Regions from separate parts of the Paenibacillus hodogayensis genome, predicted to be linked through region 1. Evidence: riboswitches for the same ligand, from Rfam matches in the RefSeq annotation. Region 1 holds a riboswitch; each other region holds the start of a gene.
What was found. A riboswitch is a leader RNA that binds a small molecule or an ion and turns the genes downstream of it on or off. The one in region 1 is predicted to bind cyclic di-AMP.
Positions count from the first base shown of each region.

Region 2: another riboswitch for cyclic di-AMP. It lies ahead of ABD796_RS08720 (3D domain-containing protein); the one in region 1 lies ahead of ABD796_RS24955 (hypothetical protein).
Region 3: another riboswitch for cyclic di-AMP. It lies ahead of ABD796_RS08045 (CAP domain-containing protein); the one in region 1 lies ahead of ABD796_RS24955 (hypothetical protein).

Region 1 covers NZ_BAAAYO010000011.1:70,834-80,969, forward strand. Annotated here, with positions in the region: gene kdpC (potassium-transporting ATPase subunit KdpC) at 1-68, opposite strand, end outside; gene kdpB (potassium-transporting ATPase subunit KdpB) at 99-2,129, opposite strand; gene kdpA (potassium-transporting ATPase subunit KdpA) at 2,151-3,830, opposite strand; gene kdpF (K(+)-transporting ATPase subunit F) at 3,868-3,984, opposite strand; gene ABD796_RS24955 (hypothetical protein) at 4,094-4,507, opposite strand; cyclic di-AMP (ydaO/yuaA leader) riboswitch at 4,626-4,794, opposite strand; gene ABD796_RS24960 (AraC family transcriptional regulator) at 5,271-6,152, shown strand; gene ABD796_RS24965 (ADP-ribosylglycohydrolase family protein) at 6,210-7,586, shown strand; gene ABD796_RS24970 (response regulator transcription factor) at 7,641-8,732, opposite strand; gene ABD796_RS24975 (cache domain-containing sensor histidine kinase) at 8,749-10,136, opposite strand, start outside.
Region 2 covers NZ_BAAAYO010000002.1:732,576-742,711, reverse strand. Annotated here, with positions in the region: gene ABD796_RS08730 (response regulator transcription factor) at 186-863, shown strand; gene ABD796_RS08725 (polysaccharide deacetylase family protein) at 972-1,958, shown strand; gene ABD796_RS08720 (3D domain-containing protein) at 1,973-2,755, opposite strand; cyclic di-AMP (ydaO/yuaA leader) riboswitch at 2,765-2,928, opposite strand; gene ABD796_RS08715 (ABC transporter substrate-binding protein) at 3,561-4,922, shown strand; gene ABD796_RS08710 (glycoside hydrolase family protein) at 5,137-9,681, shown strand; gene ABD796_RS08705 (extracellular solute-binding protein) at 9,780-10,136, opposite strand, start outside.
Region 3 covers NZ_BAAAYO010000002.1:585,967-596,102, reverse strand. Annotated here, with positions in the region: gene ABD796_RS08080 (AraC family transcriptional regulator) at 1-286, opposite strand, end outside; gene ABD796_RS08075 (helix-turn-helix domain-containing protein) at 427-1,329, opposite strand; gene ABD796_RS08070 (ABC transporter substrate-binding protein) at 1,582-2,907, shown strand; gene ABD796_RS08065 (hypothetical protein) at 3,112-5,817, shown strand; gene ABD796_RS08060 (DUF2621 domain-containing protein) at 5,913-6,341, opposite strand; gene ABD796_RS08055 (deoxyribonuclease IV) at 6,452-7,579, shown strand; gene purU (formyltetrahydrofolate deformylase) at 7,639-8,538, shown strand; cyclic di-AMP (ydaO/yuaA leader) riboswitch at 8,740-8,873, shown strand; gene ABD796_RS08045 (CAP domain-containing protein) at 8,881-9,738, shown strand; gene tkt (transketolase) at 9,961-10,136, shown strand, end outside.

The DNA of each region.
Region 1 (10,136 bases):
CATAGCCGCAGCACGATGACCAGCGACATACCGGCCCCAGCCGGCTCAGCCTTTGCCGTTTTGTCCATATCGAACGCTCCTCCTTCTCCTTCGGTACATCAAATCCATACGTGCACGACGAGGTCGATCAGCTTGATGCCGATGAACGGGACGACGATGCCGCCAAGGCCGTAGACGAGCAGGTTGCGCTGCAGCAGCTTAGCCGAGCTCATCGCCTTGTATTTGACGCCCTTCATGGCCAGCGGAATGAGCAGCGGAATGATAATGGCATTAAAGACCAGCGCCGATAAAATAGCCGACAGCGGAGAACCAAGGTTCATGACGTTCAAGGCGCTCATCTCCGGGATCGCCAAGGTAAACATAGCCGGAATGATCGCGAAATATTTCGCAACGTCATTGGCGATGCTGAAGGTCGTCAGGGCGCCGCGCGTCATCAGCAGCTGCTTGCCGATCGCCACTACCTCGATCATCTTGGACGGGTCGGAATCGAGATCGACCATGTTCGCCGCTTCCTTCGCCGCCACCGTGCCGCTGTTCATCGCCAATCCGACGTCCGCCTGCGCCAGCGCCGGAGCGTCGTTCGTCCCGTCGCCGGTCATCGCCACCAGCTTGCCTTCTGCCTGCTCCCGGCGAATAACGGCGATCTTGTCCTCCGGCTTGCTCTCGGCGATAAAATCGTCCACGCCGGCTTCCCTGGCAATCGTAGCCGCGGTCAGCGGATTGTCCCCGGTACACATGATCGTTTTGACGCCCATTTTGCGCAGCTGCTCGAAACGTTCCTTGATGCCCGGCTTCACCGTATCCTTCAAATAAATCAGACCGTAAATGGTTCCATCCACCGCCACGGCCAGCGGCGTCCCGCCTTCCCGGGCGATCGCATCCCCTTTCGCCTCCAGATCGTCCGGGATGGCGCCCCCCTGCGATGCCACCCATTTTCGCACGGCGTCGACGGCGCCCTTGCGCACCTTGCGGCCGTCCTGCAGGTCGATGCCGCTCATGCGGGTTTCCGCCTTGAATTCGATAAATTCGCCGCCTGTTGCGATCGAAGGGTCGTAAGCCAGCCCTTCTTTCTTCATCAGCTCCAGCACGGACCGTCCTTCCGGCGTCTCGTCCTTCACCGAGCCGACCGCCGCCCAGGCGGCCACGGTCGCTCCATCCCCGGTCCCGACCGGCACAAACTCGCTCGCCATCCGATTGCCGAAGGTGATCGTGCCGGTTTTATCGAGAATCATCGTATTGATATCTCCCGAGGCCTCTACCGCTTTTCCGGACATGGCCAGCACGTTGAAGCGCGTCACACGGTCCATGCCGGCAATGCCGATCGCGGATAAGAGTCCGCCGATGGTCGTCGGGATCAAGCAGACGAGCAGCGAGATCAAGACCGGAACGGTCAGCTCTATGTTCAGATACCGGGCCATCGGCGCAAGCGTCACGACGACGATCATAAAAATCAGCGTCAAGGTCGTGAGCAGCGTATTGAGTGCGATCTCGTTAGGCGTTTTCTGCCTCTTGGCCCCTTCCACCAGCGAGATCATCCGGTCGATGAACGATTCGCCGGGATCGCTCGTAATCTTCACCGTAATCCGGTCGCTGACCACTCGGGTGCCGCCCGTAACGGAGCTGAAGTCGCCTCCGGCCTCCTTGATGACCGGAGCGGATTCGCCGGTAATCGCCGACTCGTCGACAGAAGCCAGCCCTTCGATGACTTCTCCGTCGCCGGGGATCATCTCCCCCTGCTCGACGACGACTATATCGCCTTTGCGCAGCTCCGTGGACGGCACTTGCTTCACCGTGCCGCCGACAATCTTGTTTGCCGTAATTTCCTGCTTCGACTTTTTGAGCGAATCCGCCTGCGCCTTGCCGCGGCCTTCGGCCAGCGCCTCGGCAAAATTGGCGAACAGCACGGTGAACAGCAGAATCAGGAACACGGTAACGTTGAAGCCGATGCTGCTCTCCGAGCCGAAGAAGCCCGGAGCGACAATCATCAGCAGCACGACCAGCGTTCCGACCTCGACGACGAACATAACCGGATTTTTCATCATTTTCACCGGATTCAGCTTGAGAAAACTATCCGCGATCGCTCGCTTGACGATATCCCCGGTAAGCAGTTTTGTACGAGCCGTAGCCATGATTGGTTGTCCCCTCTTCCTTTAACGGATCGTCAAATATTCGGCAACCGGTCCCAGCACGATGCCCGGCAGGAATGTCAAGGCGCCGATAATCAGTACGGTGCCGACCAGTACGCCGACAAACAGGCCGTTGTCCGTGCGGAACGTGCCGATCGCCTCCGACACCCGTTGCTTGCGCAGCAGGGAGCCGCCTACCGCGAGCAGCGCGATCATCGAGATATACCGACCGAACAGCATGACGAGCCCGGTGGTCACGTTCCAGAACGTCGTATTGTCGGCAAGCCCTTCAAATCCAGAGCCGTTGTTCGCAGCGGAGGACGCGTATTCGTACAGCACCTGCGTGATGCCGTGGTAACCCGGATTCGTAATGCCCGCCTGACCCGCTCCGCTTACAAGAGCGATGGCCGCCGGAGCCAGAATGATCAGCGGATGCACCAGAATGGCGATCGCGATCAGCTTCATCTCGCGGGCTTCGATTTTTTTGCCGAGAAATTCCGGCGTTCGTCCGACGAGCAGTCCTGCCAAAAATACACCCAGCATGGCATACATAAGCATATTCGCCAACCCGACGCCCTTGCCGCCGAATACGTTGTTCAACATCATCAGCGCAAGCGGCGTAATGCTGCCGAGCGGCGTGAGCGTATCGTGCATATTGTTGACCGAGCCGGTCGTTGCCGCCGTCGTCACGGTCGTGAACAACGCGGATTGGGCGATGCCGAAGCGCACTTCCTTGCCCTCCATGCTGCCTTGGGAGGCGTCGATGCCCAGCCGGTCGATCGCCGGATTGCCGCTCGTTTCGGCAGCGTACGCCAACGACAGGAAGGCGACGAACAGGATCATCATCGCGGAGAAAATAACCCAGCCCTGCTTGCGGTTTTTGGCGAACAGTCCGTACGTGTAAGGCAGCGCCGCCCCCAGACACCACATCGAGACGATCTCGATCACGTTCGTAAGCGGGCTCGGGTTCTCGAACGGGTGGGACGAGTTCGCCCCGAAGAAGCCGCCGCCATTCGTGCCCAGATGTTTGATCGATTCCAGCGACGCTACCGGCCCGACCGGAATGCTCTGCTGCTGCCCCTCGAGCCCCGTTACCGTCAGGGAGGGGCCGAGCGTTTGCGGAACCCGCAAAGCGACGAGCACGATCGCCACGATAAAAGCCAGCGGCAAAAACACGCGGGTGTGCGCCTTGACGAAATCCTCGAAGAAATTGCCGACCGTTTCCCCTTTGCCGGTAATGGCTCGAACGAAGGCGATCGCCACGCACAGTCCGGTTGCGGCCGAGGTGAACATCATCATCGTGATGACGGCCATCTGGGAAAAATACGAGAGTCCCGTCTCGCCACTGTAATGCTGCAAGTTCGTATTGGTCATAAAGCTGATGACGGTATTGAACGTCAGCGTCTGCTCCATGCCGTCGATGCCGTTCGGATTGAGCGGCAGCAGGTTCTGGATTCTCAACAGCAGGTAGCTGACCGTCGCCAGGACGATATTGGTGACTAGAAAGCTGAGGCCGTACGTTTTCCATGTCATGCCTTTAGGCTGCTTCAGCCCGATCAGCGCGAAGATCGGCCGTTCCGCGAAAACGAACAGGCGATCCGTCGCGTTCGTCTCGTTGCGGAATACGTTATACAAATAAGTGCCTAGCGGCTTCACCAGCAGCACGACGATGACGATGACCGCGGCAATTTGCAATATGCCCATCATCCAAAGGGCCTCCCTTGTACCGATCCGAATGTATTTAAAACTTTTCCGGGTTGAGCAGCGCGTACACCAGGTAGACGAATAAAAACGCGGTGAATGCGTAAACGACGATCACGGGCGCTCGCCTCCCCCCGATTCGACCACGCGGCCGCACCCTTTCAGGAAACCGGCGACAAGCGCGAAGCAGGCGGCCAGAAGCAGCAGCATATACAGATCGGCCATGTCAAGTTCCTCCTCTTCTTTTCCGTTCCGTTGCTCTATCTTTACCCGACCAACGACTGAAATAACGACGAGACGTCGTCATTGGTCGTATGAATAACGCAGTTGGCGCCCAGCGCCCTGTACATCAGCCTCGGCTTATTGGAGCGAGTAATGACCACGATGGCGTTGGCGGTCCAGCTTCTGCATAAGCGGATATACCGGCAGCTCAAGTTCTGGCTGCTCTCGAACAAAAAGATTTTGGTGATGCTGTACTCCGGCGCAACCCACGTGCTTTCGTCCGTAGTATCCACTATGACGATCTTCTTTACGCCCATTTCTTCCAGCTTTTCGCGTTCCTTGGCATTGTTGGCTAGCGCCACCAGTGGAATGCGGTGCTGAATTAGCTTGCGGATAAACGCTTCGCCGGCCTTGCTTGCGGCCGACACGAGAAATACTTCCTGCTTTTCCATTTTCATCTTCTCCTCCTGAATAGAGAAGGCAACAAAAAGAAGCCTGCGATAAGAGTAGAAACTCCTCTCGCGGCTTCTCCAGACACACAGAGATATACACCCTGCGCGCTCAGCACATGCGATCGTTGCCTCTCTCGATACGCTTACGAGGTTAGCTGTCGGATTCGGGCGTGAGAGTCGCCCTACCTTCGGCATGGCTGCATGCCGAAGGATTCACCCCATGAAAGCCGCCGGGCGGCTTTCGTTTGGTTCCCCCGTTCCTTTTCCATTCAAGGACTCAGCGATACTGCGATTTTCTTGATGAAACCCTTTTTCATAAAACGGCGCTGCAAATAACCTACGGCAGCCTGAATCTCGCGGCCGCGCCGACGTCTCGCAAACTTCATCATCCTCTCTCCCGAAGCGGCGTGCGACGTCAGGAATCTTATTCAATTCATGAACCGTATCTTACGCTTGCCGGGTCGTTCTGTAAAGGGTGGCGGACTTTCAATTCCGGCACAATCCGTCACTAGCTGGAAGCAATCCGATACCGATCTGCCAAATGCTTTATCGCGCTCCCTTTTTCACCGTTTTTCATGAAAATGATGAAAAAAACAGCTTCAGGAAGCTTTGGCTTCAAGAACAGAAGCCATCTGCTAATGAATCCGCTTCCACTTTGGAAATTTCGCCAAAATTGTTCCATATGAACTGCCGCTTGCGCCGCATTTCCGTGGTATGCTAACCTATATAGGTTTTTGATCCGATCGATTACACCATACCGAGGTCATTTATGAAGTTAAATATTCATTATGAGAACGATATCCCGATCAACGCTTTCCGTTGGACGCCCAAAACGGCTATCGCCCCGCTGCATTATCATTCCAGTCTGGAAATCGGCCTCTGCCTGTCCGGGAGCGGTTTCTTCTTTTTTGGGGATAAACGGTATACCGTCACGGCCGGGGATATTTTTCTCGTCAACAACCTGGAGCGGCACATCGCGAGCTCGGATGAATCCGACCCCAGCACGTATCTGTTCCTCAACTTCGAGCCGCGCATGCTGCTGGAAGAAGAAGAAGCTTTGCTGCTGCCGTTCGCTTATCGCTCCGATCATTTTGATAACCGCATTCCGGCGGGAACTTCGCTCGCCGATACGATCGGCTCCTTGATCGAGACCATCTGGCGAGAGCTTACGGAGAAGCCGGAGGGCTACCGGAGTATGGCGAAAAGCGCCCTCCTCCATCTATGCGTGCTGCTTCTGCGTCATTACGCGACGAACGTGTCCAAAAGCCAATGGAAGAAGATGAGCGACAGTTTTCGCCGAATGCGGCCGGCTCTCACCCTGATCGAAGAACGATTCCGCGGTCCTCTAGATCTGACGGAGGTAGCGGCGGCGCTTCATATCAGCCCATCCCGCGCCAGCCGCATGTTCCATCAGGAATTGGGGCGGGGCTTTAAGGAGTACTTGCTCGGGCTCCGCATCAACGAAGCGAAGCGGCTGCTCCATAGCACTCATTTGAGTGTAGCCGACGTGTGCTTCGAGAGCGGCTTTCAAAGCGTCCCTTCCTTTTATCGCTTATTCCGCCGGCATGTCGGTCTTCCTCCACTCGAATATCGCAGCCAATTTCCCATACACGCAATATTTGAGAATGCAAATGACGAACTGAGTAGATGACCCGACAGGCTCTGCCTATAATGAAAACGTAACTACTACGTTCGTGGAGGGACATCGATGGCAGGCTGGACATTACTGGATGAGTTGGTTGAGAAGGAAGTCGTGCAAAGAAGGCAGGAAGGCTGCGAAGTAGAAGGGTTTGCCGAGAGAGTGGCGGCTGCGGGGAAGGACGAGGCCCAACTGATGGCGATTTATCAGGAACTGATGGCGCTGCCGATCCGCACCGATTTCCCCTTCGAGGAGCCTTCGGAGCTCTCCGAAATTCGCGCCTTGCGGCCGGATGGGCCGAGGGTGCTGCAAGACTCCTTGAGCGAGTCCGAATGGCAGGACAAATTCTACGGCGCCTGGTTGGGCCGGAGTGCCGGCTGCGCCCTCGGCAAGCCGCTGGAGGCTTGGCATTATATGGCGGGAGCCGGCGGAAATCCCGGATGGCTTAACGTCAAGCATTGGTTCGAAGGAGCCGACGCTTGGCCCATCCAAGGATATACCCCTTCTCAATCGCGGGCGGAGCAAGAGCACGGCTTGTCGCTGGCTACGGGCGGCATGCTCAGCACCAAGGAACGAATTCGCTTCATGGAGACGGATGACGATATTCGCTACACCGTCTTGGGGCTGATCACGCTGGAAAAGCACGGGCTCGATTTCGACTCTTACGACATCGGCAAGCTGTGGCACAGCCATCTGGCGTATCGCCAAGTCTGTACGGCCGAGACGCAAGCCTATATGAACTTTACCCAAGCCACTTCGCATCAGAAGTCGCTGCGGGACGACTGGGCGCAACGCAAGGATTGGGTCCGCACGTATCTGAACCCTTACCGGGAATGGATCGGGGCGCAAATCCGCGCAGACGGCTTTGCCTATGGGGCGGCCGGCAATCCGGAGCTTGCCGCGGACTTGGCCTGGCGCGACGCATCGTTCTCTCACGTCAAGAACGGGATTTACGGAGAGATGTTCTGCGCGGCCATGATCGCGGCGGCTTTCGTGGAAAGCGATCCAGAGCGGATCGTGCGGATCGGCTTAAGCGAAATTCCGCGCAATTGCCGGCTGACGCACGATATCGAGCAAGCCATCTCCATCACGAAGGAAGCGGGCAGTCAGTTGGAGCTGGTCGAGCGCATCTGGGAAGCGTTCAAGCACTATCATCCGGTTCATACGAACAACAACGCAGCGCTTGTCGCAGCTTCCATTCTCTTCGCCAAAGGGGATTTCGAGACGGCCATAGCCACTTCCGTACTCGGGGGCTGGGATACCGACTGCAATGGGGCGACCGTCGGCTCGATTATGGGCGCCATGCTCGGTGCAAGCAAGATTCCGTCCAAATGGATCGAACCGCTTAACGATACGTTGTACGCGGAAGTTACGGGCTTTCACCCGATCTCCATCTCCGAATGCGCAAAACGCACCCATGACGTATTCCGCAAAATCCGCGGCTAACGCATAAAACAACCGTGCCAAGCTCCCGAAAGGGACTGGCACGGTTCGCTTTGTTTACGCATGATCGGCATCAGCCCCCGAGAATCGGTTCTTGAGTCCCGTAGAGCTCATGCCGTAGTAATTTTTGAATGTTTTGGCGAAGTGAGCCATGTCCGTATACCCGACCAGCTCCGCTACCTCCCCCATCCTTTTGTCGGTCATCAGGAATAGCTCCTTGGCTTTGCGCATACGGACTTCAATTAAATAACCCCAGATGGTCAAGCCCGTCTCCTGGCGGAATACATTGGCCAAATAGGGCTTGCTGACATTGACCGCATCGGCTATTTGCTGCAGGTTCAGCTTTTCCTGGTAATGGCTCTCAATGAAGCGCTTCACATCGGAGACCGCCCGCCTCCCCGCGGTCATTCCATTCATCCCGCTCGGGCTGTTCAACCACTCCAGCGCGATTTCCAGCCTGTACACACTGTTCAACCGCCAGTACAGCTTCACATCCTCGGTAAAGGGGATGGGAGCCCGATCGAACGTCTCCGCCATGCAGGCGAATAAAGCCTCCGCCCTCTTGCCCGCCGCTCCCGCAATCCATTCGTCCGCCAAGGCGGCAAGCAATTCAATGCGCGGCTCCGCCCACGCTTCCAGCAGCTTGAACGTTTCCATGACAAGCAGCGGAGGGGAAGAGGCTTGCATCCTGACCGGATATTCCTGCCATCTTCTCAGCATGGGCAAGGCGCTGTCATAGCGCTTCAGCATCAGAGCTCTCGCTTCCATCGAGCGCATCGTGCTCAGCTGCTGAGCCGCAGCGTGTAAAGCCCCCTCCAGCCTCTCCTGGTCCGCCGGTTTCATGATATAATCGATCGTTCCCAGCGAAATGCCCCGCCTGGCATATTCAAAATCGTCGTAGCTGGAAATCAGAACCGACTTCATCCACGGATACCGCGCATTGACCTCCTTCACCAGCTCCAATCCGTCCATCACGGGCATGCGTACGTCCGTAATCAGGATGTCCGCATAATGGTTTTGCAGCCAGTCCAGAGCCGCCTGCCCATTGCGGGCCGTACCCGCCGTCGCGAAACCTTCGCAGGCATTCACCCGGTTGACCATTCCGTTCAAAATCCACTTCTCGTCGTCTACGATGAGACAGAACAGCATGACCCGTCACCTCGCTTCATGTTGTCAACACCGGTAAGATGAGATAGACCTTGACTCCGCCGGAGCGCCGGTTGCCTATAATCAAATCCGCCCGTAAGCCGTATCTGTCGTAAAATTGCCGGATGCGGTAAGCTACGTTGGCCAGTCCAATCCCGTCGTCACCCCTTGGAATATCCAGCTTGCCGGTTTTCACCTTCGCAGTCAGAGCGGGAAGCTCCGAGCCGGGAATCCCTTCGCCGTCATCGCAAATACGAACGATAACATACCGGTTCCGCCAGTTTCGAACGGTTACGGCCACATGCAGCATGCGCCCGGCCTTCTCGACATTATGCTTGATGGCATTTTCCAGCACAGGCTGCAAAATCAGCTTGGGGCACCGAACGGCGAGCAGGGAGCTGTCTATGCGTTCCTGGTACGAGATCGCTTCAAAGCGGATGTTGGCCAATTTCAGATAATGCCTCGCATGCTCCAGCTCGTTGGCCAGCGTCACCTCGATATCCCCGATTCGGGAAGAATACCGGATCATGGACGACAAGGAAACGACCGCCTGTTCGATAGGCTTGATCCCGTTCAAGCTGGCCATGGCGTTAATCGTCTCCAGCGTATTGTACAGGAAATGAGAATGAATTTGCGACTGCACCGCCGTAAACATAGCCGTCTGCTCCCGAACCCGGGCGCGCGCCAATTCGTCGATGGACGTATCCAGGCGGCCCAGCATGTCATTGAACGCATGTCCCAGCTGCGCCACTTCATCCACTCCCCCTACCTCGGGTCCAGGTCGAATATGGCCCAGCTTCATGGACAGCACCTGCTTCTTCAGCATAATAATGCGCCGGGTCAGCGAAGAGCTGAGGAAGAAGACGAGAACCGCAACTACGACGACTCCGAGCGCCGTCACGGTCAAGGTCAGGTTTCGTACGACATAAACCGTTTGAGCCGCTTCCTTGTAAGGCAGCTCAACGACCGATTTCCAGCCGGGCGCGTACGGGATCGAAGCAAAGACGATAAACTTTTGGGTGCGTTTATCCATGAACGCTCCCGCATTGTCCGCCTGCAGCCTTTGATGCAACGCCTCGTCGATCCGGGTCAGGATAGCCCCCTCGGCGGGATGCGCCACGATCGTGCCGTCCACATCCACAATATACCGGGCGTTATGGCCTCCTGCGCTCATCAATTGTAGAATGTTCAATAACGGATTCACGGATATATCCATCTGGACATAAGCTTTCTCCCCGTAAAAATTCAGTGCCTTGATCATCGTCAAAACGACGATCGAATCAGACCCCGCATACTCCGATGCGTGCCTCACCGAAATCGCGGGGCGCCCTCCGATTACGGGGGAAGCCTGCTTCACGCGCTCGGCGAAGGAGTAGTCCAGCTTAAAGGCCAGCTTCGGGTTGTAGA
Region 2 (10,136 bases), on a different contig from region 1:
CCGCTCGCCGGGATCTGCAAGACGCACCCCTTCTTTTCCTTTCCTCTTGCGGTAGTTCCCACCCTCTGTCCTCGAAGAAACATGCGTTAACTTTTCCCAGGGCAAATCTTCAATGCGGTTCATCTGGAGTTCATAAAATGGCGTTATACTGAGTTCACAAGAAATCATCAAAAGGGGGCTTTCTCGTGACCCGACTCTTGATCGTGGACGACGATCCGCACATTCGTGAATTGATCAAGCATTTTATGGAACGGGAAGGATTCGATACGATCGAAGCGTCTGACGGCGTGGAGGCTTTGTCCAAGCTTGGGACGATGCAGGCGGATATGGTTATCCTGGACATTATGATGCCGAATATGGATGGCTGGGAGCTTTGCCGCGAGTTGAGGGAGCATTACGATATTCCGCTGCTTATGCTAACGGCCAAAGGCGAGACGTCTCAGAAGGTAAAAGGGTTCGAGCTCGGCACCGACGACTATCTGGTTAAGCCGTTCCAGCCGGCCGAGCTCGTCGTCCGGGTCAAGGCTCTTCTGAAACGGTACAAAATCGCTTCCTCGCAAACCGTCCAGGTCGGCGAGCTGACGCTGAATCGCAAAACGTACGAGACGGCGGTGGACGGAAAAAGCTTGACGCTGCCGCTGAAGGAGTTCGAGCTATTGTTCCGGCTGGCTAGCTATCCCGGCAAAACGTTTTCCCGCGATCACCTGATCGAACAAATATGGGGGTTCGATTACGAAGGAGACGAGCGTACCGTGGACGTGCATATTAAGCGGCTGCGGGAACGGTTTCCGGAAGACAAGCATTCATTCAAAATCAAAACGATCCGCGGGCTCGGCTACCGGCTGGAGGCCGCGGCGGAATGAGAAGCGGCGGCATGAACGTGAAGCGCCCTTCCATAATCGAGTAACGGATAATTCCCTCCCGAACAAGCATACTAAGCCGTATTACGGGTCCTACGGGAGGGAAAGTCCATGAAGAGCGTTATCGGTATTGCGCTTTGCTGCGTACTTATTACGACAGCGGGATGCGCGGATTCGCGGCGGCCGGCCGGCGTTCCTGAGACCCGTTCCGAGCCGCACACAGGGGCAAAGATGCTGGGATCCGATCCCGCGACGTTCGTCTCCGACGGCGAGCTGTTGGCGGAGACGGCGAGCAGCGAAAAAGAGCGGGCGAAGACCTTTTCCGTGCCGCCGGTAGTGGCTGCTCCGCCTCCGGCAGAAGCTCCGGCCGTCAAGCAGAAGCCGCAGCCGAAAACGCCGTCCGTATCGGTTCAGAAATCGCAGTCCGGCTCTTCCGGCAAGCTTACGTTGCCGCAGCTGCGCGCCAAATATCCGGATATCTTCAAAGTAAGCGGCGCTTCTCAGGAGCGGGGTGTCGCCTTGACCTTTGACGATGGACCGGACGAACGGTTTACTCCGCAAGTGCTGGACGTGCTGAAGGAGCATGGCGTGAAAGCCACCTTCTTTTTGCTTGGCAAAAAAGCGGAGGCCCACCCGAACATTGTCAAACGGATCGTCCGCGAGGGGCATACGATCGGCAATCATTCTTACGGTCATCCGTTGTTCACGAAAATCACCGTCGACCGGTTTGCCGGAGAAATCGAGCAATCGGAGGAAGTGCTGAACCGTCTTGCGGGTTATCGTCCAAAGCTGCTGCGCCCCCCGTACGGCGAAATCAACGAAGAGCAGCTGCGATGGGCGAACAGTCGGGGTTATGTTATCGTGAACTGGAACGTCGATTCGCTGGATTGGAAAAACCTCGGCGAGCAGCAGGTAACCGGCAATATTCTGGGCCATACGAAAGCCGGATCGATCGTTCTTCAGCATTCGGCCGGCGGGAGCAGTCAGGATTTGAGCGGAACGGTCAAGGCGCTGCCCGGTATTATTACGAAGCTGAAAAGCCAGGGATATCATCTTGTGACGGTGCCCGAGCTGCTGCATTTGTCGAAAGACAAATAAAAAAGCCGTCGACCTTAGTCGACGACGTAGATGGTAACATTCTGATAACCGAATTTTTTCGCTTTTTCTCTCGTATCGGGCACATAAATATCGATCCGGCTTCCGTTGATCGCCCCTCCGATATCGGAAGCTTTGGCAATCATGCCGCCAGCTGGCAGGCCGTCATAATTGTATCCCGTCACGTACACGGTCGTGCCAAGCGGAATGATCTTGGGATCGACAGCGATCGTTCCGACCTGCAGCGCATTGCCGAAATAGTCTTTACCGGCGTAGCCGCCGTTCTCCGCGGCACTCCCTGTGTAGGCGGAAGCGACGGCGTCGATCGTTTGCTTCGGCGTAATCGTCGCCCCGGTAGCGGTAATGATTTTGTTTTTTGTTTCGACCAGTTCCGGTTCGACCGGCGCGGCCGCGGGCGCGATTTTTGCCTTGGGCGCGGCAGCGATCTCCGTCTTTTGCGCCGTGAAGAGGGCAGGGTCGGAGGTATCGCCCGACTTGACGGTGTAGGACAACGGCTCGATGGCGGCAAACAGCGGGCTAAGCCCTCCCGGCAGCATCGGGCCCCAGATGGGGGCCATTTCCGATAAGAGCAGCGGTTTATATAAGGATAACGTTTTGTAAGGAGAAGCATCCGCATTCGTTTTGGTCAGAAAATCGCTTTGCATTGTCAGCGGCGACCATACAGGCTGCAGCAAAGTCGGGTCCAGTGGACGGCCTGCGGCCGAAACCGCCGAAGAGGATAGCAAGAATAGGGCGAAGACGCCCGTAAGCCATATACGCTTCCAGGTCGATTTGAACACGGTATTCGTTTCTCTCCTTTTGTCCGCCTACGAGGTTAGTTGTCGGATTCGGATTGAGGGCTACAACCCTACGCGTCATTTCGCGATTCACCCCGAATGGAACGGCATAGTCCGCCATACCGCCCATGTGTAAAAATCCCCCGCACTCCAGAATAAAAGAGCAAGATTGAAAATCCCTGCAACTTCCATGATCCGGAGTTTCGGCTACTTGTAGAAGGCTACCATACATAAAGACCTCAGGAAAACCCTCAATTTCTGGAATCCGCCCTTTCGGAGCAAGGCCTAATCGCTCAAACCGTTGGGGGCGTAGCGTTAGAAGGCATGGCACAATTCTCCTTTTTTTCTACACATAGGATTGACGATTACAAAAGAAACCTATATCATAATAAGTAACGTTGTATTATGGTATGACCATGATATATCATCAATGTTACCGCCACCTCAGATACTATGCCCGGAGATTCCTCCAAAAGCCCTTCACTCCACGAGCACACCTTCAAGCGAATCTTGGTAAGACCTCCATCACGATTTTACACGCAAACGAACACAACCGACTCGAACCGGTACAAAATCAGACCTTATCGATATCATGGAATGCAACTTAATGATAGCGTTTTCAATCGCGTATTAGCGGGAACCGCTGAATTCCGACTGGGATAGGATGGAAACTTTCATTTTTAAGGAGGTGATGGAGCTTAGCTTACCGGATTGTATTGGAATGGGGACGGTTTCGTTCGGAGCGCCGTCAAGCGTATGTTGCGTTTTCAGGAAATGCTATACATTGCAAACGGGAGGGTCTACACGTATGAGAAACAAGCGGAGCCTGTTATTATGGCTGGCAGGAGTTATGGCGGTATCGACACTGGCGGGGTGCGGCGGAACCACAAAGAGCCCGGACAAGGACGCAAACGCCGAAAGCGCCAAAGAAAACGTACAGCAGAAGCCAAAGGAACCTGTGGAAATATCGATTTTCCATTACAACGGCACATGGGGCGAGGACCAGAACACCAAAGTGTTTGCGGAGCCGATTACGAAGAAATACCCGCATATCAAGGTCAAAGCGATCAGCTACACCGGGCCGAAACAGCTGGAGGAGATGGTTGTGTCGGGTACGCTGCCGGACTTGATCATAACGACTCCGGGCCCCGGATTCGAGTCGACGATAAGGAAATTTGAGGGACAATTTGATTTGACTCCGCTGATCAAACAATATAATTACGATTTGAATCAACTGGATCCGGCCGCAGTCGGTTCCGTGCGCAGCTTGTCGACCAAAAACGAGCTGTTTAGCCTTCCGATTTACATGTCGCCGAACACTTTGTATTACAACAAAGGAGTGTTCGATAAATTCGGCGTCGCTTATCCGAAAGACGGCATGACTTGGGACGATTTGTATGAAATGTCGAAGAAACTGACACGCAGTGAGAACGGTGTACAGTATCGCGGTTTTTTGGCTTCCTACGTCCATTTGATGAGACTGAACCAAGTGTCGCAGAAGCTGTTTGACAGCACCGGGCAAAAGGTCGCCTTCGATACGAGCGAATTCAAAAATTACTTGAAGGACATTTTCCGCATATTTGAGCTCCCCGGCTACGACATGGACAAAATATCGCTGGAATCGAACGTACATAACGCGTTGTTTGTCAAAGACCAAACCGTTGCCATGATCGAGCCGGGCGGCACGCTGCTGGGCGAGGAATCGTTGGCGGCTCTCGGAAATCAATGGGACTTTATTACTTATCCTACGATGAAAGAAAAGCCGGGCATAGGCTACCAGCCGTACCCGTTTATCCTATCCATGTTCAATACGAGCAAGCATAAGGAAGCCGCATTCGAAGCGATGACCTTCCTGACTTCCGCCGAATTCCAGACTGCGGCTGCCAAGCAAGGTACGCTGCTGCCCGTTCTGAACGACAAATCGATCGTGAAACTATTCGGCCAAGATTCGTCTTTCTATAAGGGCAAAAATGTCGGCGCCTTGCTGCCGAAGCAATTTGCTCCGGTTCCGGCCGAACCGTTCTCCGAATTTACCGCGACAGCCCAGAACGAGCTGTACAACGTTTTCCGGAAAGTCGTGACGGGTAAAGCGGACATGAATACAGCCTTCCGGGAAGCGACCGAGGCGGCCAATAAAAAGATAGAGGAGATCAAGGCGGGAAAGAAATAACGAAGGAACGTTCGGGACAGGGGGCTTGATAAAGGTCAACTGTCCCCGCTTTGGGGCAAATAAACGGGATCGAGGTGTCGGCATGTTTACACTTGTATGGCGAAGAAGGATCAGTTTGCTCGTCATGGTTTTGATCGTAGTCGGAATATGGCCCATTTCCCCATTTTTCGGGCCCCCAAACACCGCACTCGCAGATCCGCAGGAGGGAAAAGTTTTGCGTTTCGAAGACAATGGTTCTAGCCTGCAAGCCGCAGGATGGAGCAGGCGAATACCGCCTGAGGCCGGCGTGTACATTATCGACTCTACACATTCCTTGGGCAATCCCAAACTGACGGCAACGAAGCCCGTCCCCGCTGGACAGTACTTGTTGTACGGGGACCAGAACGCCAGCGCCTTGTCCCAATACAGCACGATATCGAAAAAGATGCCGATCGGTCCCGCAGCTTGGACCTTGGAGCTGTCAGCCAAGTTCGTGGATTTGATGAAGCCGAGCCAGTCTCCCGTATACCGCGGGATCAGCTTTGAAATATTCGCAGCTGGGAAAGAATACAAAATTACATTTAACGATACGAACAAAATTTTGGCGATGACGAATGCATCGGGCGCCTATGTGCAGCAAGAAGCGGTAATGCCGGAGGATAACGATTTTCATGACTGGCAAATCGCCTATGACGGCAATACCATGGTGTCCGTGAAGCTGGACGGAAATACGGTGGCGAGCTTTGCCAACATCGGATTTCCCGTAACAGGGAGAGGAGACGAGCTCGTTATTTTGAATGCTCCGCTCAACTGGCAGTCCGGCACGAATGAAGTGTATATAGATAGCATGGCGCTGTACTCCGGCGGTCAAGAAGTTCTTGTGGATATGCTGCTTGAAGATGACGCTTCCCGCTTAAGCGCTGCAGGCTGGTCCAGATCGCTGGCTCCCATTAACGGATTGTACATCACCGATAACGAAAACTCGCTAGGCAATCCGAACGGCGTAAATATGAAAGCGGTACCATTGGGACAGTACTTGTTATACGGCGACGAACAGGCCAGTATCCAAGGCAAATACGTACGAATATCGAAGAATGTGCCGATCGGTCCCGGCTCGTGGACGCTGGAATTTTCCGCGCGCTTTGTTTATCTAATGAAGCCTTCCTCCAACCACGCGGACCGGGGCGTTTATTTCGATATTTATGCCGCTGAGAAACGGTACAAGATTACGTTTAACGACACGAATAAAATTATGGCGAATGCCTCATCCAGGGAAGAAGTGCAAATGCCGGTCGATGATGCTTTCCACAAGTGGGAAATTGCCTTCAACGGAGCAGATACGGTTTATGTAAAGCTGGATGGGGCCATTGTGGCGACATTCGTGCACATTTCTACGGCGGCTGCGGGGATTCCGGACCGGGTGAACATCGCCAACGTGCCGCTGAATTGGGAGTCGGGAACGAATGAAGTTTATTTGGACTCTATGCTGTTGTATACGTCGGCGATCGGCGATCCCAATCGGTTGATTGATGACGACGGTTCCAATTTCCAGAAGGCGAAATGGACGGTAGATTCTCCCTCCGCGGAGGCGTATTTTACCGACTATGGCCGAACGAACGGTTCCGTTCCAGGTATGCTTCCTGCCGAAGAAGGGAGATATTTGACTTACGCCGGAGCCGCTGCGGCAAGTGCAGTGCAGATGACCCAAGCCGTCGATATCGGCGCCGGGCCATGGGCGCTTGAATTCGACGCCAGAATGGCTTCTCTCGTCCGACCCGATCCGTCCGGAGCGGAGCAAGGATTCGGCGTCGAGGTCATCGCCGGCGGGAAGAAGTATCAGCTTTTATTTAACGACAATAATAAGCTGTACGTAAGCAAAGGCAGCGGCGGTTATGAGGTTGTCGAGAGCGGCCTTCTGTCCGATACTTACTATGACAACTGGGGCATAGCCTACGATGAGCACGGACGGCTGATCGTCTCGCGCAATGGGAGCAAGCTTGGGTTTTGGTCCGGCGCAGGTGTGCCCGTGCAGCAAAGCGACCGAATCTCCATCGTCAACCAGGCGGCAGGCGCCGTCGGAGAAACAAAGGTGTATGTGGACCGAATCAAGCTGCTGAAGAACCTAATGCCCGATTGGAGCCGATTTCGGCCATTAATCGCCGGTGCAACCGTTCTTCCTACTTCGGATGCTGCGGAAATTACGACCGTCGTTCCGCTATTCGACGCCGATCCGCTGCGGTTTGATACGAACCGGCTTACGCTGGAGGCGGAACTGCTGCAGGACGGTCAAGTCGTAAATCGCATTGAGCAGGAAGTGACTGGCCCGACGGTATTGCTGCCATTAACTGCGAATGGCCGCAGCGGCTGGATGGACTTGTCGCTGAAGCTGAAAGACGGCAGCGTCGTAAAAAGCGAGGTTTCCTACAAGACCGACGTGTATGCGAGTGTCTCTCTTCTGCAGCCCGGTCAAACGGCAACTTCGGTAACCGGCCAAGTGTATTTGTTTACGGATGTCGATCAGGCTGCCGATTCATCGGGCAAGCCGCCATGGGAAGCCGGTTGGAAGCTGGCCAGCTACAGCTATGACGGGAGCGATAGCGGCGGACTGCTGGTAGAGAGCACGAGCGAAGCCGGTACGCTGGAGCTTCCGGTTAGCTTACACGGCTGGTATGGCGTATATATCGGTTACGTAAGCGGGACCGAAGGATTGACCGTCTCGGCCGGAACGCAGTCCCGTTCGATTGTTTTGGATGGAGTTGAGACGAGCGATCCCTACGGGAGCAAGGCGATAGCGGAAGTATTCGCGTTCGCTTCGGATTTTCAGAACGGAACGGTCGCCTTGTCCGCGATTCCCGGCAAACAAGCGAGAGTGGCTTATGTCAAGCTGAAGGGACTGACGCCGGAGGAGATCTTGCTGAACGCCAAACCGGACGAAGGGGCAGCGGGCAAACGGGTCATTTACAATAACGACGGTTATAGCGATTATTTCAGCGGCAAATATGACACGGAACAAAAACTGATCGATAATGCTGTTACTATTTTGGCCGGTCAAGATGCCAATTCCTTGTATTGGGCGCTTGGAACGACGATGTTAATACTGCGGGACAGCGTGGCGGCCGGACGGCCGTATGCGAGCTTGACGCCGGAGCAAGAGCGGGATTTGATGCGGGACGGGGACAAGCGGGTGAGGGACGCCGTGTTGGGCTTTGTCGACGCGGGCAAAGACCCTTTGACGATCGTAGCCCGGAAGGCGAACGAGCTTGGCATGGACGCATACGCGTCTTTGCGGATGAGCGCCTTTTACAACCAAAATGTTTATCCATGGCTAAACGGCAATTTGTACACCGACTTTGCGAATAAAGGCTATTTGCAGAAAAAAAGCAACGGTACTCCGGATGTGCGGATGAGTTATGCGTATCCCGAGTATAGGGAATACATCATCGATGTATTGAAAGAAGCCGTCTCCGTAACCGATGAACAAGGGCAAAAGCTGCTGAGGGGCGTGGAACTGGATTACAGCAGATACCCTTACGTGCTGGGCTACGAACCGGTTCTCACGAATGCCTACGCTGTCCAGTACGGAACCGCGCCTCAGCAAGAGACGACACCGGGAGGCCAGGCCAGGTGGAACGAGTTCAAAGCGGGAGTTATGACCGAGTTTATGCGCGAGGTGCGCAGCGAACTGCCCGGACAGCAAATTTCGGTTCGCATTCCCTATGACCTGTATGTCCAAAACGGACTGGATATCGAGACGTGGATTCAGGAGCAGTTGATCGATACGCTTGTCGTTTGCACGCTGAGCCATGAAACCTTTTTCGCCGAGATCGGTTCTTTCCGGGATATGACCGCAGGCACGGGCGTAAAGCTGTATGGCAACATTAATGGAACGCTTTCCGGCAATGATTTGACGCGGCAAGAGGAAGAGCTGTTAAAGCGCGGAATTCGCATCAAGACGGGGCACGAGACCGTCAGCAAGCAGCAATACTTGCTGAGGACGCATGAGTTTTACGAAGCCGGCTATGACGGCGTCTATATTTTCAACAATTGGTCGGGACGGGCGGACGGCGGCCAATCGATACTTGGCGAATTGGGCGATAAAGTGAAGGTCGAGAAATGGTACCAATTCGCTTATCCTTCGGAATGGGTGCAAAATCTGGTGACGGTTCAGCCCGCGCAGCCGCCGGACCTCACCCCTCCGGATATTGCAGTGACAATGGCTACTGCGGACGGGAGCCCTTATGCGAGTGACTCCTGGACGAATCAGAGCGTCGTCGTCAGCGTTTATGCGCAGGACGGGCAAAGCGGACTCGCCTTACTGGAGATTTCGCAGAATGAAGGAGTCGCCTGGAGCGTCTATGGAGACACGCTTCGCTTTGAAAGGGACGGAATTTACTCTCTCTGGATCAGGGCGACGGACAAGGCGGGCAATGAAGCGTTGGAGCGTCGCACGATCAAAATATCGACGTCCGGACTCATGCTGACCACCCAGCTCCAGCTATTCGACGGATCCCCGTACAGCAGCGGAACATGGGCGCGTCAGGGGGTGACCGCTAGCGTATATGCGGAACATAGACCAGGTTTCACGGTTACGGCTGTCACTTATTCGCTGGACGAAGGAGACTCGTGGCATCCCTACGCCGTTTCCGGTCCCTTGAAGTTCGAGGAAGACGGGATTTACCCGGTATGGTTTCAAGCCGAGGATGAAGTCGGAAACCGACTGCTGAGCAAAGTTTGGATACGAATCGACCGGCACTTGCATATTCGGGCCGCTTTAGAATAGCAACGATACGACAACGAGGAAAAACAGCCGGATGGCGCTGCGCAAGAATGACTGACCTGCGCCGTGCCGTCCGGCTGTTTTCGTGTGGCCTTATCGTATTATTGCTTGGCGGCTTTGATGCCGTCATTCACTTCTTTCATCAGCTGCGTGCCTCCGCGGCCTTTCCATTCCTCGATCATCTTATCCCAATCGGCGATCGGGCGTTGGCCGGAGATCATCTTCGTTTGCTCGCCGAGCAAATATTTGTCCAGCTCGGAGCCTTTGGACGCTTGCGTTTCCGAGTAGACGAGGTTGATCGGATCGTCGTACGGGTTTTTGTTGTACGTTTTTTCCATTTGCTCGATCGAAGCGATGAATGCTTGCATTTCCGGCGAGTTGTACGACGCCTTGGAGAACTGGTTCGCATCGTCGCTCGGCGCCCACGGTTTCCAGAATTCATGGCGCTGCAGCATATA
Region 3 (10,136 bases), on a different contig from region 1:
AGGCGGAGCCGTCGGCGGTCAGCTCGCCCGTCCCGCCAGTGACGACCAGCAGAGCGCAGCAGTCGGCGAATATTCGGGTGAGCCATGGTTCCGGTAATGGAGGGCACCTGGGATCGGTTTTGCTTATGCAGTCCGTCAGCGGCACGGATGCGGCATTGAGCCACGCGGAAGGCGATGCGTTCGCGTCAGCCGGGAGCGTCTCCAGATCGACAAAACGGAAAAGCAGGCTGTTGGAATCCCCGCCGTCGCCACCGCTGCCATACACGCTGTCAGAAGCTGCTTTCATACCGTGTCCCTCCTATCAGTAAATGATAACCGTTCTCAATAAACTATTGTAATCGATTTTCCCATGAAGGACAATGCAAAGCGGTAAGAGGTCTTCGGTATGTGCAACCGCTGGGCAGCCCTAAGGATTCCATAGGTGATTTACCGTAAAAACGTTACGCGATCCGACGGGGATGCGAATCGATTGCTGCGAAACTGCTGAGGCGACAGACCGATCGTTTTGCGAAACACTTTACAAAAATAGTTGCCGTTCGCATACCCGATCGATTGGGCGATCTGCTCGACCGTTTGTTTCGTATCGAGTAGAAGCTGAATGGCCCGCTGCATTCGGATTTGCGTGACATACTGCCCTGTAGTCAATCCGGTCGTTCGGTGAAACAGCCGCAGGAAATGATATTTCGACAGTCCGGAGTACGCTGCAAGCTCATCGAGAACGCCGAGCTCGGCATAGTTTTCCCGCATCAAGGCTACCGTTTTTCGTATGCTTTCCGGCCAAGTCTCCTCTTCGGCCCCCAGCACGAGGAAGTGGCGGCTGCACGCCATTAAAAACCGGTAAGCAAGCTCCGAGCAACGGTAAAGGTCGGCAATCGGGTTGCTGCCCGCTTGTGCATAGAGATTTAAAAACGTCCGGATTGGCAGGCTCTCCGCCGGTAAAGTTAGAAGTTCCCCATGTCTGCGCGTCACTTGTGACCAGCATTCCTCCGCAGCCGTTCCTCCGAGCACAATAAATAAAAATTTCCAATAACCGCTGTCTTGCGGCAAATAATACCTATGATCGCTTGGCAGCTTGACAAAAAAAGCTTGTCCCTGCTTGACCTCGAACGTATGCTCCCCTAAACGAATCGCACCGTGTCCGGATAACGTATATTGAAAAACGAAGAGGTTGTCGGGAATGGCGCGCTTGAATCCGTTATGGTCGTAGGCGGTAGAGGTCTGCTCTTCGATTCCCATGGAATGAATATGTGCCGGGATGCTGGACATACCGATTCCGTTCAGGAGCAGAAAACAGAAATTGCCGGTCGGAGTGAGCTTGGCGTCGATCATGGGAATCCCTCCACATCGAATTATGAGCAATTTATTACCTATTGGGAGCATATTGTTATCGTTCTCACCTGGACGAAACAACTTTATAATAGGCTTATATTAGCATTTTCGCAGTTCCTATGAAAGGACTTTGCACATATAAAAAAAGCAATAATAGGAAGATGGCGAATGCGGGAAAGGAGGCGATAGTTTGGGGGGCAGGGGCTTGAAGAGGAATGCTTAGCTTTCATACGGTGTTGGGGAGGACTATCGATGTTGTTCAAGCACAGATGGGTGCCGTTGACGCTAGCAGGCCTTGCAGCCGCCGTAACAGCCGCCGGCTGCGGAGCGGGGAGCGGTACAGGCGCCGACAAGGAACGCGAAGTACCCAAGACGGAAGCGAAACAAGAGCCAATTGCGTTAAGCATTTTTACGGATGGCGTTAGCAAGGAGGAATTCGACAAACGGTTCCGGGGAGCGCTGGAGAAAAAGTACCCTCATATAACGATCCGCTACCAGACTAGCAGCGTGGGAAACAAAATGGCGGATCTCGTTGCGCGCGGGGAAACCCCCGATATTATTCGGACGGATATCCCGGCGCTGCGAATCGGCTACCTCGATTTCAACCTTGGCTTCGATCTGACTCCGCTCGTGACGAAATACAAATACGATTTGAGCCGATTCAATCTCGCGTTCATTCAGGAAATCAAAGATTATACGCGCGACGGAAAGCTGTACGGCCTGCCTGTGCCTCCCTATTTCCCGAACGTGCTCTACTACAACAAAGATTTGTTCGACAAGTTCGGTGTGCCTTACCCGAACGACGGTATGACCTGGGATGAAGTGTATGAGTTGTCCAAAAAAATGACCAGGACGGACGCCGGCAAACCTATTCGCGGTTTCAGCGCCAATGTGACGGGCATGCTTCGCGATAACCCGTTTTCGCTGCCGATCCTCGATCCGGAAAAAGACCAGTTGGCCGATCCGGACAAATGGCGGTCCATTTTCGCCAACCTTCAACGTTTCTATGACGTACCGGGCAACGCCTATCCCGATACAGCCGCTGAAGATATGGCCATGTTCGGCAAAGGGAATGCCGCTTTATCCGCCAATCTGCACAGCGTCTATCTCACCATCCCTCCGGAAATCAACTGGGATATCGTATCGCTCCCGACGATGGAGGGCGCCCCGAAACGGGTAAGCCAACGCGGACCTGCCTATTGGTCCATCTCGGAAACGAGCAAACACAAAGAGGAAGCGTTCCAGGTCGTCATGGAAATGCTATCCGACGACATTCAAATGGAGGATTCGAGGCAGGGACTTCCGACGACGCTGAACGACAAGGCGGTACAAGACGCGCTCGGCAGCGGAAACGCGATTTACAAAACGAAAAATATGAAAGCGGTTTCGTATTATCCGCCTACAGACCCTACCCCAAAACGAAAACCTGGACTTATCGACGTTCCGCTCGGAAACCAGCAAGCTTCCGTCATCGCTGCATACCTGGACGTCGTCAGCGGCAAATCGGACATGAACACTTCGCTCCGTCAGTTGGACGAAAAGCTGAAGAAGCTGCTGGAAGAGCAGAAGAAAAAGTAACTTTGCCATTTCATAGCGGCAAGGAAAACAAATGCGACCGCGGAGGGAGAAGCTTGCCGTTCTTGAGCGAAAATACGGACGAACAGGAGAATAGGTATGATCTTATTCAGGACAGTTCGCATGGTTTCCATGCTGTTAGTTACCGTCATTTGTTGGAGTACCGGTGCCTTAGCACAGACAGAAGGAGAGACGGGGAGGGACAGCATGGGGAAGCGGACACCGGCGCCAATGGTCAATATGCTGACGAATCCCGGCTTCGAGCAGATCGCGGCAGGAGGCATTATTCCCGGATGGACTCCCGTCCGTCAAGGGGGTGCGACCGTTTCGGACAGCGTATACCACGGGGGGCGCTACAGTCTGAAAGTTGAGGATTTGACGGGATCGGTCAACGGCGGTGCATGGAGCGACATCTTCGCGGCGCAGCCCGGCGAGCGATTCCGTGCCGAAGCGTACGTGCGGGTCGAGCAGGGTACCGCTGTCTTGTACATGGAATTTGTCAATGCGGCCGGGCAGCATCATAGCTTTGCCGACCCATGGAAGAGCAGTCCCACGTCCGGCAATTGGGTGTATGCCATCGTGGAAGGTACGGTGCCGGAAGGAGCGGCGGGCGTGCGAATCATGCCCTATTCCGGAGTCAGCACAACCTGTGTCGGTTATTTCGACGACATCTCGCTCGTACGAAGAGGGGACTTTTCAGTGAAGCCTCAATTCGGACCGGTGCAGACGATTCCCGATGCCGTCATGAATAAGCTTGGCAATTCGGGAGCCGTCGGGCGGGCTGCGGACGGAACGCCGGAAACGTACTTTTTCGGGAACGGGGCACCGGGTACGTTCTACGCGCTTAATGCCGCAACGGGGGAGAAGCTTTTTTCGGAACAACTTCCAGGAGAAAATATTGTATGGGGGATGACATTCTCGCCGGACGGCAACGTTTATTTCGCCAGCCTGGAAAACGGACGGCTGTATCGCTATTCGCCAACCTTGCGGAAGATCGACAATCTCGGCGTTAATCCGTCTGGTACGTTTGTCTGGGATCTCGGGGCCTCCCCGGATGGCCGCTATATTTATGGCGGGGTGTACCCGACAGGCAAAATGTTCGAGTACGACACACAGACGAGCACGTTCCGGGATTTAGGCGTCATGAAGCCAGGCAAACAATATGTTCGCGGACTTGGCGTTTCCGATTCCTACGTATACGCCGGTCTGGGCACTTACGCCGATTCCGAATCTCGGGTGGTGGTTCGTTACGATCGGCGGACAGGCGCGAAAACGGACATTGTCGTGCCGACTACCGCAACGTTCATTAATGACGTTTATGCTTATGGCGCTAAACTGTTTGTAAGCGCAGGCTCGCTCTACGTGCTCGATGCAGCGACGTTTGGACAAATCGATGCATTCCCCTTTAGCGGGAAGCTGTCGCCGCCTTCGCCCGATGACGCGAATCTGGTCTACTATACGAACGGGAAAAACATATACAGTTATCTGCTCGACACGGGCGCGAAGCAGGACGTCGGCACAATGCCTTCCATGTCCGCTACAGGAATGGTTGCGCTGGACTGGGTCCATCCGGCGGCAGGACCGTTTGCCGGCAAAAACGTACTTTCGGGCACGTCGTTGTACGGAGACGGATTTCTGTTCGATCCGGTAAGCGGCAGCTCGGTTTCGGTAAATCTGGCCATAGGCGGTTCTCCGGTGCAGACGCACGTCATGAAAGCGGCCCCGGACGGCAAGCTGTATCTTGGCGGTTACCATCAAGGGGTCAGTATCTATGATCCGCTGACGAGAAGCTTCCTTGTCCAGCAATTTCATACGCCTCAACCGGAAAGCATCGGATTTTTGAACGGCAAAGTGTATTACGGCATGTACACCGGCGCTCAAATATTCGAGTACGATCCGGTTCGGCCATGGCAGTTCGGAACGGCAGCGGGCAGTAATCCGTATCTCGCATACGATATTCAGGACGAAGACCGGCCGTATGTCATGGCCTCAGGGGATAATAAATTGTTCATCGGAACGTTCCCCAACTACGGGCACTTGGGAGGCAAGCTGACCGTCCACAATACGGTCGACAACACATGGAAAGAATATACCAATTCGAGCCTCGTCCATAATCAAAGCATTACGGGATTGGCTTATCGGGACGGGAAATTGTACGGAAGCACCTCCATTCGCGGAGGACTGGGCATAGAGCCCACAGAGGCGCAAGGTAAACTGGTCATATGGGATGTGGCCGGCGAACGGAAAATCATGGAGCGTTCCTTGGATCTGCCCGGCCACCAGCCGCCGCTTATCGGCAATTTGGCCTTCGGTCCGGACGGGCTGCTGTGGGGAGTGACGGGAAGCGCCATCTTCGCGCTCGATCCGGTTACACTGGATGTGGTCAAGAGCCGCACGCTCTACTCGCCGAACTTGGACAATCTTGGCGCTTACCGTCCCTTCGAGCTGTATGTCGGGGATGACGGGTATTTATACACGACGATCGGGCTGTCGATTACGGTCATTGATCCCGATACGCTGGAGTTCGAGCAATTGGTTCCGAAGGCGGATTTTAGCGCATTGGGGAAAGATGGGAGCATCTATTACGCTTTCTCGAAAGGCAAGGACCTCTACCGGCTTCCGGTTAAACTGCAGTCCGTCACGATCAGCACATATGCATCCGCACTTCCCTTGCACGGTTCTGCCGTAATGGGGCTGGAAGGCTTGCTTGCGAACGGCAAGCAAGCGAATCTTGGCGCGGCGACGATCCGTTACACGTCGAGCGATCCGCAAACGGTATCGGTGGACGTGTACGGCCGAGCAACCGGGTCTGCCATCGGAGAGGCGGATATCCGGGCGGAGGTATCGCTGGACGGAACGACGGTGGAATCGGCACCTATACGGATCCGGGTTGTCGCCGACGCCCCTTACTAGAAAATTTCGCCGGCGCGTAAGGCATCCTGTTGAAAAAGCCCCCCATTCGACGTTCGAATGAGGGGCTGCTTCGTTTTAGGCGTACGGCAAGCGCTCTAGTGCAGCAAATGCTTGTAAGGGCTATAATCGATGCCGTTCTTGTCGAGAAACGACACGAGGCTTTTGTAATCGCGCTTCGGCGTGGCCAGAATATATCCTTCGATGCACAGCTGCTCGGTCACTTCAGGCGCGCCCTTCTCCAGAGCGACCTGTCCGATGCGGGCGGCAATGGAATGGCGGGCAATATCGCGGAACGCGCCGGGGACCGGAGACACGAGCTTCTCCAGAAACGCCTTGGAGGCATCCGTCCACAGATGACGGGACGCATCGACATAATGATTTTGCCAATCGAGCTTCGACTTGCCGTCGGCCTTCGGCAGCACCTTCATGAACTTGCGGAACATGAAAAATCCGCCAATGGACATAAAGGCGAGCAGCACGAAGCCCCAAAACAGCAAAAACAGCATGAAACTTTGCGAAGGCATGATTCATTCTCCTTGTCCGGCTGGTGTTACTGGAATTATACCGCATTCCTAGATTTATTTGAAGTTTCTTAGTACAATAAAGGGAAGTACAAGCAAAGGAGTCGAAGACGATGTTGAAAATAGGCTCGCACGTCTCTTTTTCCGACAAGGGGCTGCTGAATGCGGCGCAGGAAGCCGCCATGTATGGCTCCAGCACGTTTATGATCTATACCGGAGCGCCCCAAAACACCAGACGCAAACCGATCGAGGAGCAATATATCGAGGAAGGCAGAGCTCTTATGGAGCAAAACGGCATCGGTGAAATCGTCGTTCATGCCCCTTATATTATCAATTTGGGCTCGTATAAAGAAGATACGTTCGAGCTGGCCGTCCGCTTCCTACAGGAAGAGATCCGCCGCACGGACTATCTCGGTGTGCGCAATATCGTGCTTCATCCGGGCGCTTACACGGACAAGGACGCCGAATACGGCATTGCCCGCATCGCCGAAGGGCTGAACGAAGTACTTCGCGGCACGAAGGACACGAACGTCAACATTGCGCTGGAAACGATGGCAGGCAAGGGCTCGGAGATCGGCCGTTCGTTCGAGGAGCTGGCGCAGATTATGGACAAGGTCGAGGACAACAAGCGGTTGACCGTCTGTCTGGACACCTGTCACGTGCACGATGCCGGTTACGACATCGTGAACGATTTCGACGGCGTATTGGATCATTTCGACAAAACGGTCGGATTGGACAGGCTGGCCGTTATCCATCTAAACGATAGCAAAAACGTCCGCGGGGCCGGCAAAGACCGCCATGCTCCGGTCGGCGCGGGGCTGATCGGCTACAAAGCGATGAACTATATCGTGCACCACGACAGTCTGCAGCATTTGCCGATGATTTTGGAAACGCCGTGGATCGGCAAAGAGGACAAAACCGTCCGTCCGATGTACGAAGCGGAAATTGCCCTGCTGCGCGGAGATTTGAACGGGCGCTTCGGAGGGGATTTCCTCGATCATCTGGATCGGCTGCATCATTATTTCGGCAAGCAGGAGATCGATCACCGCGAATTTATTTTGTCTACCTGGGACGTTCTGAAGAACGATGCAAAGGCGAAGAAGGCCGACCCGCGCGAGCCGATGGAACGGCTGTACGATATGGTAGAGGAAAGCCGTTTGTTCCCCGACCTGAGCGAGGAGCAGATCAACCATCGCATTACGGCATGGTTTGCCGGCAAGGAGCTGTTGGCCTCAGTCTGATCGGCGGGCAGCTTGATCAAGAAACAAGCGGAGAAGAGAGAGAGGAACGAGAAGCCATTATGAGTCCATTGGTTACACCAACGAATCATCCCCGTTCCGACCGTCATCGCGAGAGGGCGAGGATGCTGATCTCTTGCCCGGACCGCCCGGGAATCGTCGCGGGCGTTTCGCAATTCTTATCCCGGCACGGGGCGAATATCGTCCAGTCGGACCAGTATACGATGGACCCGGAGGGCGGACTGTTTTTCATTCGGCTGGAATTCGATCTTCCGGAGCTGGAGGAGCGCTTGCCCGCTCTGAAGCGCGATTTTGCCGAGACGACTGCCCGTGAATTTGCCATGGACTGGCGGGTGACGCAAGCGGGTCGGAAGCAGCGCCTGGCCATCTTCGTCTCGAAGGAGGACCACTGCCTGCTGGAGCTGCTGTGGCAATGGAAATCCGGCGACTTGTACGCCGATATCGCCATGGTCGTCAGCAACCACCCCGATATGCGGGAGACGGTCGAAACGTTCGGTATTCCGTACCATCACGTTCCGGTTACCGCCGAAACGAAGCGTGAAGCGGAGGAGAAGCAGCTGGAGTTGACCGGGGGAGTCGATACGATCGTTCTGGCGCGGTATATGCAGATCATTTCCCCGACGTTCATCGAGCGTTTCCCGAACCGGATCATTAATATTCACCACTCGTTCCTGCCGGCCTTCGTAGGAGGTAAACCGTATGCGCAGGCTTATGCGCGCGGCGTGAAAATTATCGGGGCGACGGCGCATTACGTGACCGAGGAGCTGGACGGAGGACCGATCATCGAGCAGGACGTGCAGCGAGTAAGCCATCGCGACAACGTAGACGCGTTGAAGCGGATCGGCCGGCATATCGAACGCATCGTATTGGCCAGAGCGGTCGCATGGCATGCCGAGGACCGGATTTTAACCCATCAGAACAAAACGGTTGTGTTTAATTGAATCGGTTTTCATAGAAAAGATAAGGACATCTTTCGCCGTCTTCCGGACGCGCAAGATGTTCTTTTTTTGTATGCGCAGCAAGGCTTCCCGGCCGAATGGAAAACATTATGCAGTGACCCGTCCATAGAGCCATGTTACGATGTAGAAACCGCAGAGGAGACGGCAGGCCGCAACAAGCTTTTGCCGTTTTTTCATGGGGAATACAACAACAGGCCGAAGCTTCTTCGGAAGCGCGGGGAACCCAATGTTCCGGGGTGAAGCCCATCGCAGGGCAGGGGGATTGCTCTTTGACCCGAACCCGTCAGCTAACCTCGCAGGCCCAAACAAGGAGAGGATTTTTACATGCGTTTCAAGAAAACCGTAATGACCGGAGCACTCGCCCTAAGCGTAATCGTCGGTACAGGTTCCGCGTACGCTTCACCCAGCACGTCGGCGGATCGTGTGTCGAATGGAAATATAGCCGATTGCTACGGACTGTCCTTGAACGGTCAAGCTCTAAACGTTCAGTCCTTGAACGGGCTGAAGCTGAACGGTCAATCGCTGAGCGATTTGCTAAACGGTCTGTCTCTGAACGATCTGCTTCAATCGATCCAGCAAGGTAAGACGACTATAGTATGGCCGGGAATGTCGAACGGTATTCCGGGTTCGCAAGGCGGCGGTGCTGACCATAACGGCAGCTCCGGAACCGATCAAGGAAGCGGAGACGACGGGACGAACGGCGGACAAGCCGGAGGCGGTACGGAAACGGGAACGGTTCCGAGTCCGGGGGCCGGTACAGGTAACGGAACCGGCACGGGCGGCACCCCTACCGGCAACGAGAATGCTCCGACATCGGCTTATGCCGAGCAAGTCGTGTCGCTCGTTAACCAGGAGCGCGCAAAAGCCGGTCTGAAGCCTCTTGCCAGCGATGCGGCCTTGACGAACATGGCGCTGGACAAAGCGAAAGACATGTACAACAATAACTATTTCGATCATACGTCCCCGACCTACGGATCGCCGTTCGATATGATGAAGTCCTACGGCATTCAATATTCGTATGCAGGAGAGAATATCGCCAAGGGCCAACGCAATCCGCAGGAAGTCATGAATGCATGGATGAACAGCGAAGGCCACCGGCAAAATATTATGAGCCCGAACTTCACGAAGATCGGCGTAGCGTACTATAACGGCGAATGGGTGCAGGAATTTATCGCCAACTAATTCGCAGATTCTGAAACAAAAATCCGACAGCCGAAGGTTTCCTTCGGCTGTTTGGCTTGTATTGAATATTGAGAACGGTTTTCAGTCATAGATTGTGGTAAACGGCGAAAGCAAATGGTACAATAATGCAAAGCGACTGCAAGTGTCCGCTGGACAAAGAGCAGGGTTCGCGTCCGGTAGACAACCGCGATGCGCAATACCGATTTTGGGAGGAATGGAACGATGACGTCTCAAACGAAATCAATCGACCAGTTGGCGATCGATACGATCCGTACGCTGTCTATTGATGCCGTGCAAAAAGCGAATTCCGGGCATCCCGGCATGCCGATGGGGGCAGCGCCGATGGGGTACGCCCTATACGCGCGCCTGATGAAGCACAGCCCGGACCATCCGGAATG